2 regions of the Eubacterium album genome follow, and region 2 is predicted to be linked to the other one. Evidence: riboswitches for the same ligand, from Rfam matches in the RefSeq annotation. Region 2 holds a riboswitch; the other holds the start of a gene.
The links. Region 2 has a riboswitch for FMN ahead of N5B56_RS12570 (ECF transporter S component). Riboswitches for the same ligand answer to the same signal wherever they lie in the genome.
Positions count from the first base shown of each region.

Region 1 (7,929 bases), on a different contig from region 2:
GGGAAATCTTGCATTTAAGGGTGCAATGAACATGCCTGGTTATTTAAAAGAACCTGAAATTACTAAAGAGGTTTTAGACGATGAAGGCACTTTATATACAAACGACTTAGGCTATATGGGAGAAGACGGATTTGTATATTTACTTGGAAGAAAAGGCGATGTAATAAATATGGGTGGAATTAAGATTGCACCTTCAGAAATAGAAGAAGTTGTTGCACAGAACGAAATGATAAAAGAATGTGCATGTATTCCTATACCTGATGAAATTACAGGAGAAGCACCTAAATTATTTATAGTTATAAATGAAGGATATGAATATGATGAAAAAGCATTACATAAATTTATGACTGATAAATTAGAAGCGATAAGAGTTCCAAAAGTTGTTCAGGTAATAGATGAACTCCCAAGAACTTTTAATGGAAAAGTAATTAAACGTAAATTAAAAGAAATGTAACTTGTAAATAGAAAATCAGAGTGATTTTAAGAGTATTTTGAGATGAGGAATTAAAATGACAAAGACAAAACAGCGTATTTATTTATTAATAGGACCATTATTATTTGTTTTATGTTGTTTAGCAATACCGGAGAGTGCATTTCCGGCTTTAGCTGAAAGAGCAGCAATAGGAACGGTTGCATGGATGGCATTTTGGTGGGTAACAGCGCCTATCGATTATGCAGTAACAGCATTTTTACCAATAGCAATAAATGCTATTGTCACTATGTGCGATATGTCTGCAGTAATATCAAATTATGCATCTGAGACAATTTTATTATTACTTGGAGCATCAATATTGACTGTATCTTGGGAAGAAACAGGACTTGATAAAAGAATTGCAGCATCATTACTTGGATTAATTGGTGATAACTTAAGAATTCAGTTAATTTTCTGGTTTATGTTATCTACAGTATTATCTGCAATTTTACCAAATGCAGTAGTATGTGCAACAATTACACCTATTGCAGTTTCGATGTTAAAGTACATAGGTGAGGGTGATATTGAACATAGTAGAATTGGTTCAAAATTATTATTATACATAGCTTACGGTGCAGGACTTGGAGGATTGACATCACCACTTGGTGGAGCAATGAATCTTGTAACTGTTGATTATTTACAGCAGCTTACAGGAAAAGAATACATGTATATTTCATGGGTAATCCGTTTCTTACCAATTATGATTACATTACTTGTTATTAACATTGTTTTCATGATTAGGGATGTTAAAAAATCAGAAAGCCTTGGTGGATCAAAAGAATATTTTAGAAATGAATATAAAAAATTCCCACCAATGAGCATAGAAGAGAAGATTTCTCTTGGATTATTTGCAGTAGCAACAATACTTGCATTCACAAGACAGTTCTATCAGACATTATTACCAGGATTAAAACCGGCATATGTATTTATTATTTGTGCAATTTTATCATTCTTAATAACACGTTCTGATGGAGAAAGACTTATGCTCTGGAAATCAGTTCAGACAAAAATTATTTGGGAAATGATTTACATTTTTGCAGGTGGTCTTGCAGTAGGAACATTAATAAATGAATCAGGTGCAGCAGAAAGGATTGGTGAATTGGTTTCAGGAATGGGACTTACAGGTGGAGTTACAACAGTATTTGTAATTATAACAGTAACTTTACTTATGTCTGATGTAACATCAAATACAGCAACTGCAGCAGTTGCAATACCTATAGTTATATCTATAGTAAAGGGAATGAATTTAAATCCAATACCTTACGTTTACATTGCATCAGTAGGAGTAAATTTATCTTATATGTTACCAACATCAATCAGAGCAATACCTGTTGGATATGGTTTACAGCCAAAGTATATGCTTAAAGAGGGTTGGAAAATGACAGTAATCATTATAATAGCAATGACAATAGTATGCTCATTATTGTTAAAATATTGGCCGGCATTTAGTACAACGTAAATATTTACAGATTAACTTAAGATGGAAACTAAATTAATGAAGTTTATATTTAATAATGTTTCCAATAACTAGTCGCCGACTAGATAGAGAGGCAATACATGTTAGACGAGGAGCAACGAAATGAAAACCAGATTTAGAAAATATAGTAAAATATTGTTCGGTGTAATTATGATGTTATATTTTGTGGCAGTAAGTAATAACGTATACGCCGATGATGTTCAATTTACACAGAAAACATATAAAATATTGTTTGTAGGAAACAGTCATACATATTACAATGATATGCCAAAAATGTTTAAAGGACTTTGTGATGCAGATAAAATAAATTGTGAAGTTACATCGATTACATCACCAGGATACAAACTTAGCCAGTTTGCAGATAAGACTAACATGTATGGAAGTCAGGTTTATCAGGCATTAACAAATAATACATGGGATTATGTAGTATTACAGGAAAACAGGGCAGTTTTAGTAGAAAAAGAAGAAGAGGCAGAAGCAGCAGTTAATACTCTATACACTTTAATACATAATGCCGGAGCAAAAATGGTTATATATGCAACACAGCCAAATAATATTGGAAGCACATTTAAAGTAGATTCATTATCATTGTTTTTATCAGATTTTCAGATTGAACAGATTTTAACAAGAAATAACTTTAAAATAGCTGATGAATATGATGGACTTGTTGCAGCATCAGGAACTAACTTTATGAGAGTAATGCAGGATTATCCTAAAATTACAATGTATAAAACAGATAATCTTCATCCATCAGTAACAGGAAGTTATTTGGCAGCATGTACTATTTACAATACAATATTTGACAGAAGTCCATATGGAAATAAATATTTACCAAATAGTGAATATGATAAAGATAATTTAATATCAAAAGTTTCAATGGAAAATGCCCTTATAATGCAGAAAATTGCAGACAGCAGATTAAAAGTAGATAGTTATTATACAACAGTAAGTAAGGGACAAAATTCTAAATTGACAGCAACATTTACATCAACTCAGACAGATGAATCAGATACTACAGAAGATACTACTAAAAAAACAGAAGATGTAACAAAAACCTCAGATGAAAAAGAGACAACAGTTACTGATAAGAAAGATACTACACCAACATATACAAATAAAATAATGTGGGATGCTGTTGATGCAAACAGTATTTCAATTAACAGAATTACAGGTGAATTTACTGCATTAAAGGCTGGAAAATATCAGGTAATGTCAACAACAGACAGCGGTTTAATATGCTATTCAACAATTGATGTAAAACAGCCATCAATAGCTTTTAACATTAATGAAAGCAAGATTTTAAAAGTTGTAAAGGGATATGTAGGAAAATATACTACTACGATAGCACCTGATGATACAACAGATACAATTACATGGAAGAGTAATTATCCGGATATAGTTTCTGTTGATGCACAGGGAAATATACAGGCCAAAAAAGTAGGCATAGCAAAAATAACTGCTGTAACTACAAGCGGAATTAAGTCAGAACGTTATGTGCGTGTAAAGTTAAAGACACCAAGTAATGTAAAGTTGACAAAAAAGGTAAGAAAAGTTAAGAAAAAGAAAGTATATCGTGTAAATGTAAAATGGAGTAAAAATAAAAATGCCACTAAATATTATGTATTCCGCAAAAAGGAAGGCAAAAAGGTATTTAAAAGAGTCGCAACAACTACTCAGGCAAAATACATAGATAAAAATATTAAGAAAAATAAAACTTATTCTTACAAAATACAGGCGATATATTCAAATAGCAAACTTAACAGTGATAAAACAGCAGAGTATAACATAAAAGTTAAATAATAAAGTTTTAAGAATATTAGCAAATTATAAAAATTAATTATAAAGACCTCTAAAATGTGCAGATTATATACAAAAATCTGTTATTTTAGAGGCTTTTTATGCCCAAAAAATTTAGCAAATATAAATTAAAAAAATATTTAATAAAAATAGTTTGTTGGAAATTTTGTTGACAAATAAAAAACAGGTGACTATACTTTAAGCAGAAATTAAATAGAAATTCTTCGGGGCAGGGTGATATGCATAACGCATAAATTCCCAACCGACGGTAAGTGTACAGAGCGTAAAGATGCACGAGTCCGTGACCTGCGAAAGCAGCTGATTTGGTGAGAATCCAAAACCGACAGTATAGTCTGGATGGGAGAAGAATAGATAATGTAATTGTTCTTTATCAGGAATAAAATTAATCTGATTTTTAGAAATGTATTTAAATGATATGTAGTTTACATAACAATTAATCGGATTAAGATTTTGATAATAAATTACTAATAACCATACGCAATTAGGAATATGTAATGAACAGAATAATATACATTTTGTATTTGTGTGAAAGCCCCTTTGAATGAAAGGAGGCTTTTTTTGAACCCAAAATACATGAAAAGAGCAATTGAATTAGCAAAAAAAGGTATAGGTTATACAAATCCAAATCCTATTGTAGGATGTGTTGTGGTTAAGAATGACAAAATTATTGCGGAGGGTTATCACAAAAAAATAGGTGGATTTCACGCAGAACGAAATGCACTTACAAATTGCAAAGAAGATACAACAGGAGCAGAACTTTATGTAACGCTTGAGCCGTGTTGTCATTATGGAAAAACACCACCATGTACGGAAATTATTATAGAAAAAAAGATAAAAAAAGTTTATGTGGGAAGCATAGATCCAAATAAGCTTGTAGAAGGAAAGGGCGTGAAGATTTTAAAAGAACACGGAATTGAAGTTAAGTGTGGAATTTTAAAAGATGAATGTGACAAGTTAAACGAAGTATTTTTTCACTATATTACAAACAAAACACCTTATGTTGTAATGAAATATGCTATGACTATGGATGGAAAAATTGCATGTGAAAATGGAGATTCAAAATGGGTTACAGGTAAAGACGCAAGAGAGACAGTTCAAAAAATGCGAAAGCAGTATATGGGAATAATGGTTGGAATTAATACAGTACTAGAAGACAATCCGATGTTAAATTGCCGAATAGAGGAAAATGTCGACCCGATAAGAGTAATATGCGATTCAAATTTAAGAATACCATTTGAAAGTAATATTGTTAATACGGCAAATAAAATACAAACAATAGTTGTTTGCACAAATGAGGCTGATACAGATAAACAAAAATATTTAGAAGAATGTGGGGTTGAAGTCGTAAGGCAGAAAAGGAAAGGAAGAGTTAATTTATCAGAACTTATGAAAACATTAGGTGAGAAAGGGATAGACAGTATATTGCTTGAAGGTGGTGGAACACTTAACGCGCAGGCATTAAAAGAAAATATTGTAAATAAAATCTGTTGTTTTATAGCACCTAAAATTGTAGGTGGAGCTGATGCTAAATCACCAATTGAAGGAAAAGGCGTAGAAAAAATGATGGAAGCTTACAACATAGAAAATATGGAAATTCAAAAATTAGGAAACGATATTATGTTAACCGGATATTTGAAAAGAGGTAGTCAATGTTTACAGGAATTATAGAGGAAACCGGTCAGATAGAATACGTTAACAGCAATAGTGAGAAATATCAGATTGGAATTAAATGTGAAAAGGTTTTAGAAAAAACAGTAGTTGGAGACAGCATAGCAGTTAACGGCATTTGCCTTACAGTCACAAAAATGTGGAAAAATGGATTTGAAGCGGATGTGATGTCAGAAACGTTAAAAAGAACCGGTTTAAATGGAAGCAAAAAAGGTACATGTGTAAATCTTGAAAGAGCTATGGCAGCAGATGGACGATTTGGAGGACACATCGTTAGTGGTCATATAGATGGAACCGGGATAATAGGAAGTATACGTGAAGATAAAAATGCAGTATGGTATGAAATTTTGGCAGATGATGAAATTATAAAATATGTGGTTGAAAAAGGGTCAATATCAATTGATGGAATAAGTCTTACAGTCGCTTATGTTGATAAAAAAGGATTTAAAGTATCCACAATACCACACACAAGGATAAGCACAAATTTAAAATACAGAAATGTTGGAGATATAGTAAATCTTGAGTGTGACATTATAGGAAAATATGTAGAAAAGCTATTGAATTTTTCTAATAAAAATGAGCAAAAAAAATCAAAAATTACAGAAAACTATTTGATAGAAAATGGATTTTAAAGAAAGAAGGAATATAAAATGAGTAAAATAATAGGAACAATAGAAGAAGCAATTAAGGATATAAAAGAAGGAAAAGTTATTTTAGTAATAGATGACCCTGATAGAGAAAATGAGGGGGATTTGGTATGTGCAGCAGAATTTGCAACAACCGAAAATGTAAATTTTATGGCAAGTTATGCAAAAGGACTTATTTGCATGCCTATGGAAGAAGAACTTTGTGAAAAACTTGATTTGGAACAAATGGTAAAAGTAAATACTGATAATCATTGTACAGCGTTTACCGTTTCGATTGACCATGTATCAACCACAACAGGAATATCAGCGGTCGAAAGAGGAATTACGGCGAGAGCAATTGTAGATGATAATGCAAAACCTGAAGATTTTAGAAGACCGGGCCATATGTTTCCACTTAAAGCAAAAAAAGCAGGAGTATTAGAAAGAACAGGTCATACAGAAGCTACAGTTGATATTGTAAAATTAGCAGGACTTAAACCTTGTGGATTATGCTGTGAAATAATGAGAGAAGATGGAACAATGATGAGAACAACAGAACTTCTTGAATTTGCACAGGAACATAATCTTACGGTAATTACAATTGCTGATTTGGTTAAATACAGAATGGAAAGAGACAGTTCAGTAAAAAGAGAAGCAGTTGCAAAGATGCCAACGAAATATGGGAACTTTAATATCGTGGGTTATCAAAATAAAACAACAGGGGAACATCATGTTGCATTAACTATGGGAGATGTAGGAAATGGAGAGCCTGTTCTTTGCAGAGTACATTCGGAATGTCTTACAGGAGATGTATTTGGTTCTAAAAGATGCGATTGTGGACAACAGCTTGAGAAAGCAATGGAGATGGTTGCAAAAGAGGGAAGAGGAATAATACTTTACTTAAGACAGGAAGGAAGAGGAATAGGATTAATAAATAAACTTAAGGCATATGAGCTTCAGGAACAGGGACTAGATACAGTAGATGCAAATCTAAAACTAGGATTTCCGGCAGATATGAGAAGCTATGGAATGGGAGCACAGATTTTGGCAGACCTTGGAGCAAAAAAATTAAGAATTATGACAAATAATCCGGCAAAAATTACAGGCTTGTCAGGATATGGAATCGAAATAGTAGAGAGAGTTCCAATACAGATAGAGCCACAAAAATATGATGAATATTATTTGAGAACAAAGCAGTTAAGAATGGCACATATGACAACTTACTAAGATTATTTGCTGAACCCGATTTCTTAAATTTAACGAAATAACGCTCGCGCTGCTTGTCGCTCGTAGCGGTTCTAAAGTTTTAGCACACAGCCTGACTTTGTAACTTACAGTTTCAAGTCAGGCTATGCACCAAAGCTTTGAACCGACGGCGACAAATGCTATTTCTTTTAAATTTAAGAAATCTGGTATAAGCAATTTAGTGTTAAGTGTAATAATGTCAGAACTTATAATTTAAACCATACTTTAAAAAACTGACATCAAAATATATTATACAAGAGGAGATTTAAAATGAGAACTTTAGAAGGAAAATTAGTAGCAGAAGGATTAAAAATTGGTATTGTAGCAGCAAGATTTAATGAGTTTATTGTAAATAAACTTGTAAGCGGTGCAGAAGATGCATGCGTGCGACATGGAGTTAAAGATGATGATATTACATTAGCATGGGTTCCGGGCGCTTTTGAAATACCTGTAATAGCAAAGAAAATGGCTCAGTCAGGAAAATATGATGCAATTTTATGCTTAGGAGCAGTAATTAAAGGCTCAACAGATCATTATGATTATGTATGCGCAGAGGTAAGTAAAGGAATTGCAATGGTTGGAATGGAAACCGGAGTACCTACAATGTTTGGTGTATTAACAAC
Region 1 covers NZ_JAODBU010000015.1:11,888-19,816, forward strand. Annotated here, with positions in the region: gene N5B56_RS12945 (class I adenylate-forming enzyme family protein) at 1-454, shown strand, start outside; gene N5B56_RS12950 (SLC13 family permease) at 510-1,931, shown strand; gene N5B56_RS12955 (Ig-like domain-containing protein) at 2,052-3,749, shown strand; FMN riboswitch at 3,963-4,119, shown strand; gene ribD (bifunctional diaminohydroxyphosphoribosylaminopyrimidine deaminase/5-amino-6-(5-phosphoribosylamino)uracil reductase RibD) at 4,341-5,435, shown strand; gene ribE (riboflavin synthase) at 5,417-6,067, shown strand; gene N5B56_RS12970 (bifunctional 3,4-dihydroxy-2-butanone-4-phosphate synthase/GTP cyclohydrolase II) at 6,086-7,288, shown strand; gene ribH (6,7-dimethyl-8-ribityllumazine synthase) at 7,577-7,929, shown strand, end outside.
Region 1: it holds a riboswitch for FMN, as region 2 does, so the genes downstream of both, ribD (bifunctional diaminohydroxyphosphoribosylaminopyrimidine deaminase/5-amino-6-(5-phosphoribosylamino)uracil reductase RibD) here and N5B56_RS12570 (ECF transporter S component) in region 2, are expected to answer to the same signal.

Region 2 (7,929 bases):
TTTTTTCTTCCTTCTTTTGCTTTTCAAGCATTTCCCTTTCAGCCTGTGAAAGTCTCAAATAATCAGGTCTATGTTCACTAGCCTCCTCAATTTTTCCATTTTTATAATATATTTGTGCCAAAGCTGCAAGTGACGATGCTCTTTGTCTGCTCATATGGCATGGGGCATATAAATGCTCAGTTTTCATTTTTTCATCTATAATTTCTCTATATGCAGGCACTCCATCTCCCAAGAACATTACTGTTTTTCCTATCTTATCTAGCTCATCAATCAAATCCTCTACAGAAATTGCGCACTGTTCTTTTAATATTTTCATATGTGTCTGTTCAAAGTAATATATTCCAGTGTATACCTGTTGACGTCTTGCATCCATAATCGGACAAATAATATAATTGCTGGAATAAAAATTATATGCCATAGCATCAATTGTCGGTACATTTATTATCGGCTTATTAAGTGCTAATCCAAATCCTTTTGCTGTAGCGCTTCCTATACGTAGTCCGGTAAACGAACCCGGTCCTCCTGTTATTGCTATAGCGTCTATAGTTTCCATGTCCAATTCTATCATTTTGCTAATTTCATCTATCATTGGCAACAATGTCTGTGAATGTGTCTTTTTAAAATTTATTGTATATTCTGCCGTTAATATATCATCTGTTACTACTGCAACTGATGCCACTAAGGAAGAACTGTCTATTGCTAATATTCTCATCTTTATTCCACCGTTATCTTTCTATAATCTAATCCTTTTTCTAAATTCTTTTCTATCAAAACTGTTGATGCATTGTCAGGAATCAGTTCACTTATGAGTTTCGACCATTCTATCAGACATACTCCTTCTCCAAAGAAATAATCCTCATATCCTAATTCATACATTTCCTCAGGGTCACCAATTCTATATACATCAAAATGATACAACGGAATCCTGCCTTCTTCATATATTTGTACAATTGTAAAAGTTGGACTATTTACGCATTCTTTTATGCCAAGTCCGCTTGCAAATCCCTGTGTAAAAACAGTCTTTCCAACACCTAAATCACCATTTAGGCAAATTATTTGTCCTGCTTTCGCAGATTGTCCTAACTTTCTCCCAATCTCAAAAGTTTCATCAGGCGAATTTGTTTCATATATCATAAATTTTATTCCTCTTTTCTTTTATGGCAAAACATATTGTAATGCCAGAGTCAAAAGGTCTAAGCCCATATGAGCTTTTCCTACACAACAAAAACATTTGCATAACAAACAGCAAATATTTGTCAAAACAAAAAGATATTGTTTATAATCACCACATAATTATAAACAATATCTTTTTACATTTCAATTTATTTATTTCTAGAGTTTTTTTATAAATGTGCTTATTTTCTTATATAATATTCCTGTTACAATTCCAACTATTATTCCTTTAAATACATTAAATGGTGCTACTGCAACCCAAACAAAGCTCCATTTATCTTTAATTATCGGATTTACTTTTGCTCCTTCTTCTATAATTGCTTCTAACGGCATAAACTTTTCATAAAACGGTAGCATTACATAATAATTAAGAATTGCGCCTGCAACTGCCATTAACACAATACCAACTACTATCCCTATGAATGCTCCCTTTTTAGATTTCTTAAATTTATATATTATTCCCGCCGGAACAACAAGGCAACATCCTATGCAAAAATTTGCCAATTCTCCAACATAACCTGTTGTTGTCCCTTTAAGTAATATTTTAAGCACAATCTTTATAGCTTCCATAATTATTCCTGATACAGGTCCCATAATAAATGTTCCTATCAAAATAGGTATCTCACTAAAATCAAGCTTATAAAAAGACGGCGCTATAAACACTACCGGAATTTCTATAAGGACCATGAGTATTGCAGCAATAGCCGCGAAAATAGCCATCAACGCTAAATTTTTTGTTGTAAATAATTTTTTCATTTAATTTTACTTCCTTTCTGAAAATTAATATATTATTTATACAGAGCAAAGAAAAAAAGCACCTGGTTCAGGTGCTTTTCATGAGATTATTAATATCATAATTATTAATCTTATTACTTCTCTCATCCAGACTTTACTGTCGGCTATGGAATCACACCATATCATGCCTTTCGGCTCGCTGGCTTATATGCATTGCATAAATACAGCCGGTAGGGAATTTCACCCTGCCCTGAAGAATTATATTTAATATACGGTTAAAAATATTATTAACACGGTTTTATTCCGCATCATATACTCTATTTACTGGTTAATGCCAATGAATCTCTTGTAGATTGCCTTTATTGCTACTTCAAAATCTTCTTCTTCAACACCAACGATAATGTTAAGTTCTGAAGAACCCTGGTCAATCATCTTAATATTTACTCTTGCATCAGCTAATGCTGAGAATAAAATTGCTGCAGTTCCTCTTGCACTCTTCATTCCTCTACCAACTACTGCTATAAGTGCAAGATTGCTTTCGATATAAATCTGATCAGGATGTACTCTGCTCTTAATCTCGTCAATAATAGCTGTTTCCTTGCCTGCTAATGCTTCAGTTGCAATTACAACGCTCATTGTATCTACACCTGATGGCATATGTTCAAAACTTACATTACTCTTTTCTAATGCACGTAATACATTTTTACCAAATCCGATTTCGCTATTCATCTTATCTTTTTCTATATTAATTACAGACATGCCTTTCTTACCTGCAATACCCGTAATAATATGATCGCAATGTTCAGCTGACTCAGAAACAATCATTGTTCCTCTATCTTCCGGCTGATTTGTATTTTTGATGTTTACAGGAATACCTGCTGCTCTAACAGGGAATATAGCATCTTCATGCAATACTGTTGCTCCCATATATGCTAATTCACGTAATTCTCTATATGTGATAGTCTTGATAGGTTCCGGATTATTAACTATTCTAGGATCACAAATAAGACATCCGCTAACATCTGTCCAGTTTTCGTATAATTTAGCTTTAGTTGCTCTAGCAACTATTGATCCTGTTACATCAGAACCACCTCTTGAAAATGTCTTTATTGTTCCATTTGGCATAGATCCATAAAATCCAGGTATTACTGCCTTGTTTGTCTTAGCAAGCTTTGGTGCCAATTTTGCTTCTGTCTTAGTCCAGTCAAAATTACCCTGATCATCAAAGAAGATATATTTTCCTGCATCGATAAAATCAAATCCTAAATATTTTGCTAATACTTTACTGTTGAGATATTCTCCACGGCTTGCAGCGTAATCACGGCCTGCCATATGAGCAAATGCGCCTTTAATTATCTCAAAATCTTCATCAAGGCTAAAATCTTTTAATCCTAAGTCTGCAATAATATTGTTATATCTGTCTTTAATCATCTGAAAATATTCGTCAAAATTTTCGCTTTCAGATGCTAATTCATAGCACTTATATAACATATCTGTAACTTTAACATCTTCAATAAATCTTTTTCCAGGTGCAGATGCAACTACAAATCTTCTTTCCGGATCAGACAATATTATGTCTGCAACCTTTTTAAACTGTTTTGCATCAGCAAGTGAACTTCCACCAAATTTAACAACCTTTGTTTCTTCCATTTTCTTTCAATCCTCTCACACCGAATTACGGCCTTTATATTATATATGTTTTTTTATTATAAATTGCTATCAATTATTATTTACATAAACATTAATCTGTTAATGCAAATTTAACTTAATTTAATATCCCTTAATATTATTCTTCAATTCTTATTCTTGTAATAATATTCTCTAATTTTTCTGATGCAGCCTTAAATTCATCTTCTGACATCGGTCTTGTAACAAAACCAATTTCATTTTCAATTCCTGCATCTATGTATGTTACATTTTCAAACGCTTCTTCAATCTTATCTTTTTCATCACCTTCAACACGAACAAAGAAAGACTTTCTTGATTTGCCAAATTCTAATAATTCTAACTTTTCTTTATCCCATATAACTGTCACAGGAATATTCAAATGTCTTACAGCATCTACAACGTCTGATACAACTGCACTTGCTGTTGGAAGTTTTCCTGCGCCACTACCGATAAATACTAAATCACCAACCATGTTTCCTCTTACTAAGATTCCATTTACAACGCCTTCAACGTTAAACAATGGATGACTTGGTGATAATAATCTTGGTGTTACAGATGCAACTATTCCGTTTGCCTCTTTTTTACATTTTCCTAATAACTTTATAGATTTTCCCATAGCTGCCGCATATTTAAAATCTATATCTGTAATATTTGTTATTCCTTCTGTATATACATCTTCAAAATCAACTGATTTGCCATAAGCAAGTGATGCTAATATTGCTATCTTTCTAACTGCGTCAAATCCTTCTATATCTGCTGACGGATTACGTTCTGCATATCCTAATTCCTGTGCCTGTGCTAATACTGTCTGGAAATCTGCACCTTCTTTATCCATTTTTGTAAGGATATAATTTGTAGTTCCATTTAAGATACCTGCAATCTCACAAATTTCATCTGCTGTAATATGCTGATTTAATGGTCTTATAATAGGTATTCCACCTCCAACACTTGCTTCAAACAAGAAGTTTCTGTTGTGGTCTTTTGCAATCTGAATTAACTCTGCGCCATATTTAGCTACTAATTCTTTATTTGATGTACAAACACTCTTGCCTGCTAAAAGTGATTTTTTCACAAAATCGTAAGCTGGTTTTAATCCGCCCATAACTTCAATAACAATTTCAACTTCATCATCTTCCAAAATAGTATTAAAATCATGAACCAATACTGATTCACATGGGTCACCAGGGAAATCTCTAAGGTCTAAAACATATTTTACGTTTATCTCCTGTCCTGCTTTTTCCCCAATCAATTTTTTGTTTGTATCTAAAATTTCAAACACTCCGGAGCCTACTGTTCCGTATCCTAAAATTGCTACATTAATCATTATCTCTTCCTCGCTTGTTTCATTATCATTGCTTATTTGCATAACAAATTTATGTATACACTTTCAAAATTTTAACATAGTTAATTTTATACTGCAACTTATTTTTCGTTACTTTGCATACTAATTTATTTTCCCTGTATACTATTTTGCTTTAAATATGCATTTATAAACTGGTCTATATTGCCATCTAAAACACTACTTACATTCCCTGTTTCTTCATTTGTCCTATGGTCTTTTACCATAGTATACGGTTGCATTACATATGATCTTATCTGACTTCCCCAGCCTATTTCTTTTATTTCTCCTCTGATTCCTGATTTCTTTTCCTGTTCTTCCTGCTGTTTTAAAAGATACAATTTAGCTTTGAGCATTTTCATTGCTTTATCTTTATTTTGCAACTGTGAACGTTCATTCTGACATTGAACTACTATGCCTGTTGGTAAATGAGTAATTCTTATTGCCGATGAGGTTTTGTTAATGTGCTGTCCACCTGCTCCACTTGAACGATATGTATCTATTCTGATATCATCATCATTAATTTCAACATCTAAGTCTTCTTCTATATCAGGCATTACATCACATGAAGCAAATGAAGTCTGTCTTTTTCCTGCTGCATTAAAAGGAGATATTCTTACAAGTCTATGAACACCTCTCTCTGATTTTAAATACCCATATGCATTTTCTCCATTAATCTGCACAGTTATGGATTTTATTCCCGCTTCTTCACCCTCTAGAAAATCTAAAACCTGAGTTGTAAATCCTTTACTTTCAGCCCAACGCGTATACATTCTATACAACATACTTGTCCAATCACAGGATTCTGTTCCACCTGCCCCTGCATTTAACTTTAATATTGCATTATATTTATCATATTCACCTGACAAAAGAGTTTTTATCTTTACTTCATCCACTTTAGAAGCAAATTCATCCATTGAACTTTTCGCCTCTTCAGCAATTTCTGCATCTTCACTCTCTTCTCCCATTTCTATTAAGACTAAAATGTCATCATACAAACTCTTTAAATTATTATATGTTTCTATTGAATCCTTTAAATTTTTGAGCTCTTTCATATATTTTTGTGCTTTGTCCATATCATCCCAAAAGTCCGGAGCTTCCATTGTTCTTTCTAGCTCAATGATTCTTTCTTCTTTATTTTGCAAATCCAAAGCATCTTTTATTTCGTCTAATTCTTTTTCATATGGAGTCAATCGATATTTTATTTCATCTAATTCTATCATCACTCTCTCCTATAATATGTATTGCCCCCTCCCTTCGGTCAGTGGCTATTCGTTGGAAACATTTATAGGAAAAAATGAACTTCGTTCATTTTTTTCTCCTATATTTTTAACAGATATAATTTACTGTTTCAATTTATTGCTTTACTTTCTGTTAACACTAGGAAAGGACAGGTATTGTCCTGTCCTCTTCCTCTTAATGTGTTCTTCCACAGCAATGTTTATATTTCTTACCAGATCCACATGGACAAGGATCATTTGGATATACCTTAGCAACATCTCTGTGCTTTGGCTTTTTAACTCCTTCATCATCCTTATTTGTTCCGGTAACCTGAGCAACTTCTTCTCGCTCAACTTTTTGTTCTACCTGAAGATGCATTAACATTTTTATTGTTTCAAATCTGATATTAAGAATCATATTTTCAAACATTTCGTAACCCTGCATCTTATATTCTACAACAGGATCTTTCTGTCCATAAGCCATAAGGCCTATTCCCTGTTTTAACTGATCCATATCATCGATATGATCCATCCATTTTCTATCAATAACCTTTAGAAGAACAATTCTTTCAATTTCTCTTATCTGTTCGGGTTCAGGGAATTCTGCTTCTTTATCTTCATATAATTTAACTGCTGCCGCCTTAAGTGTCTGCTTAAATTCAGCCTTTGATAAATTAAGGATTTCATCCTTTGTCAATAAAAGCTTTATTGGCATAATTTCAAGAATACTCTGATTCAATCCAGCAAGATCCCATTCAGATGATGGCTGATTATCTCCAATGTAAGTATCAACTTCATTTTCAACTACATCTGTAATCATCTTAACAATGGCATCTCTCATATTATCGCCGTTAAGAACTTTTTCTCTTTCTGAGTAAATAATTTCTCGCTGTTCATTATTTACTTTATCAAATTCTAATAAGTTCTTTCTAATACCAAAGTTATTTCCTTCAATCTTCTTCTGAGCTCTTTCGATTGTTTTGCTTAATGACTTATGCTGAATTTCTTCATTCTCAGGAACTCCTAATGCATTAAACACAGACATAAGTCTTTCTGAACCGAACAATCTCATTATATCATCTTCCAATGAGATGTAGAATTTAGATTCACCCGGATCTCCCTGACGTCCTGAACGACCTCTTAACTGGTTATCAATACGTCTTGATTCATGTCTTTCTGTTCCAAGTACCTTTAATCCACCTGCTGCTCTTGCTTCATCATCAAGTTTAATATCTGTACCTCTACCTGCCATATTTGTAGCAATGGTAACCGCACCGTGACGTCCTGCTTCTGCTACGATTTCAGCTTCTAATTCATGATACTTAGCATTTAAAACTTTATGAGGAATTCCCTCCTTCTTTAATAATGCACTTATTTCTTCAGATGCATCTATGTTAATTGTACCAACCAATACAGGCTGTCCCTTAGCATAGGATTTCTTTATTTCTTCTATAACTGCATGTAATTTTTCTTTCTTTGTTTTAAATACAGCATCATCATGATCAATTCTTGCTACAGGTCTGTTTGTAGGTATTGCTACAACATCCATGCTGTAAATATCTCTAAATTCTTTTTCTTCTGTAAGGGCTGTACCTGTCATACCGGCTTTCTTATCATATTTGTTGAAGAAATTCTGGAATGTAATAGTTGCAAGTGTCTTACTTTCTCTCTTAACTTTTACATGCTCCTTAGCTTCAATCGCCTGATGCAATCCGTCTGAATAACGACGGCCCGGCATAATACGTCCTGTAAATTCATCTACAATGAGAATTTCATCATCTTTTACAACATAAT
Region 2 covers NZ_JAODBU010000014.1:4,298-12,226, forward strand. Annotated here, with positions in the region: gene tsaB (tRNA (adenosine(37)-N6)-threonylcarbamoyltransferase complex dimerization subunit type 1 TsaB) at 1-712, opposite strand, end outside; gene tsaE (tRNA (adenosine(37)-N6)-threonylcarbamoyltransferase complex ATPase subunit type 1 TsaE) at 715-1,134, opposite strand; gene N5B56_RS12570 (ECF transporter S component) at 1,333-1,929, opposite strand; FMN riboswitch at 2,040-2,170, opposite strand; gene N5B56_RS12575 (aspartate kinase) at 2,230-3,558, opposite strand; gene N5B56_RS12580 (homoserine dehydrogenase) at 3,695-4,900, opposite strand; gene prfB (peptide chain release factor 2) at 5,026-6,138, opposite strand; gene secA (preprotein translocase subunit SecA) at 6,332-7,929, opposite strand, start outside.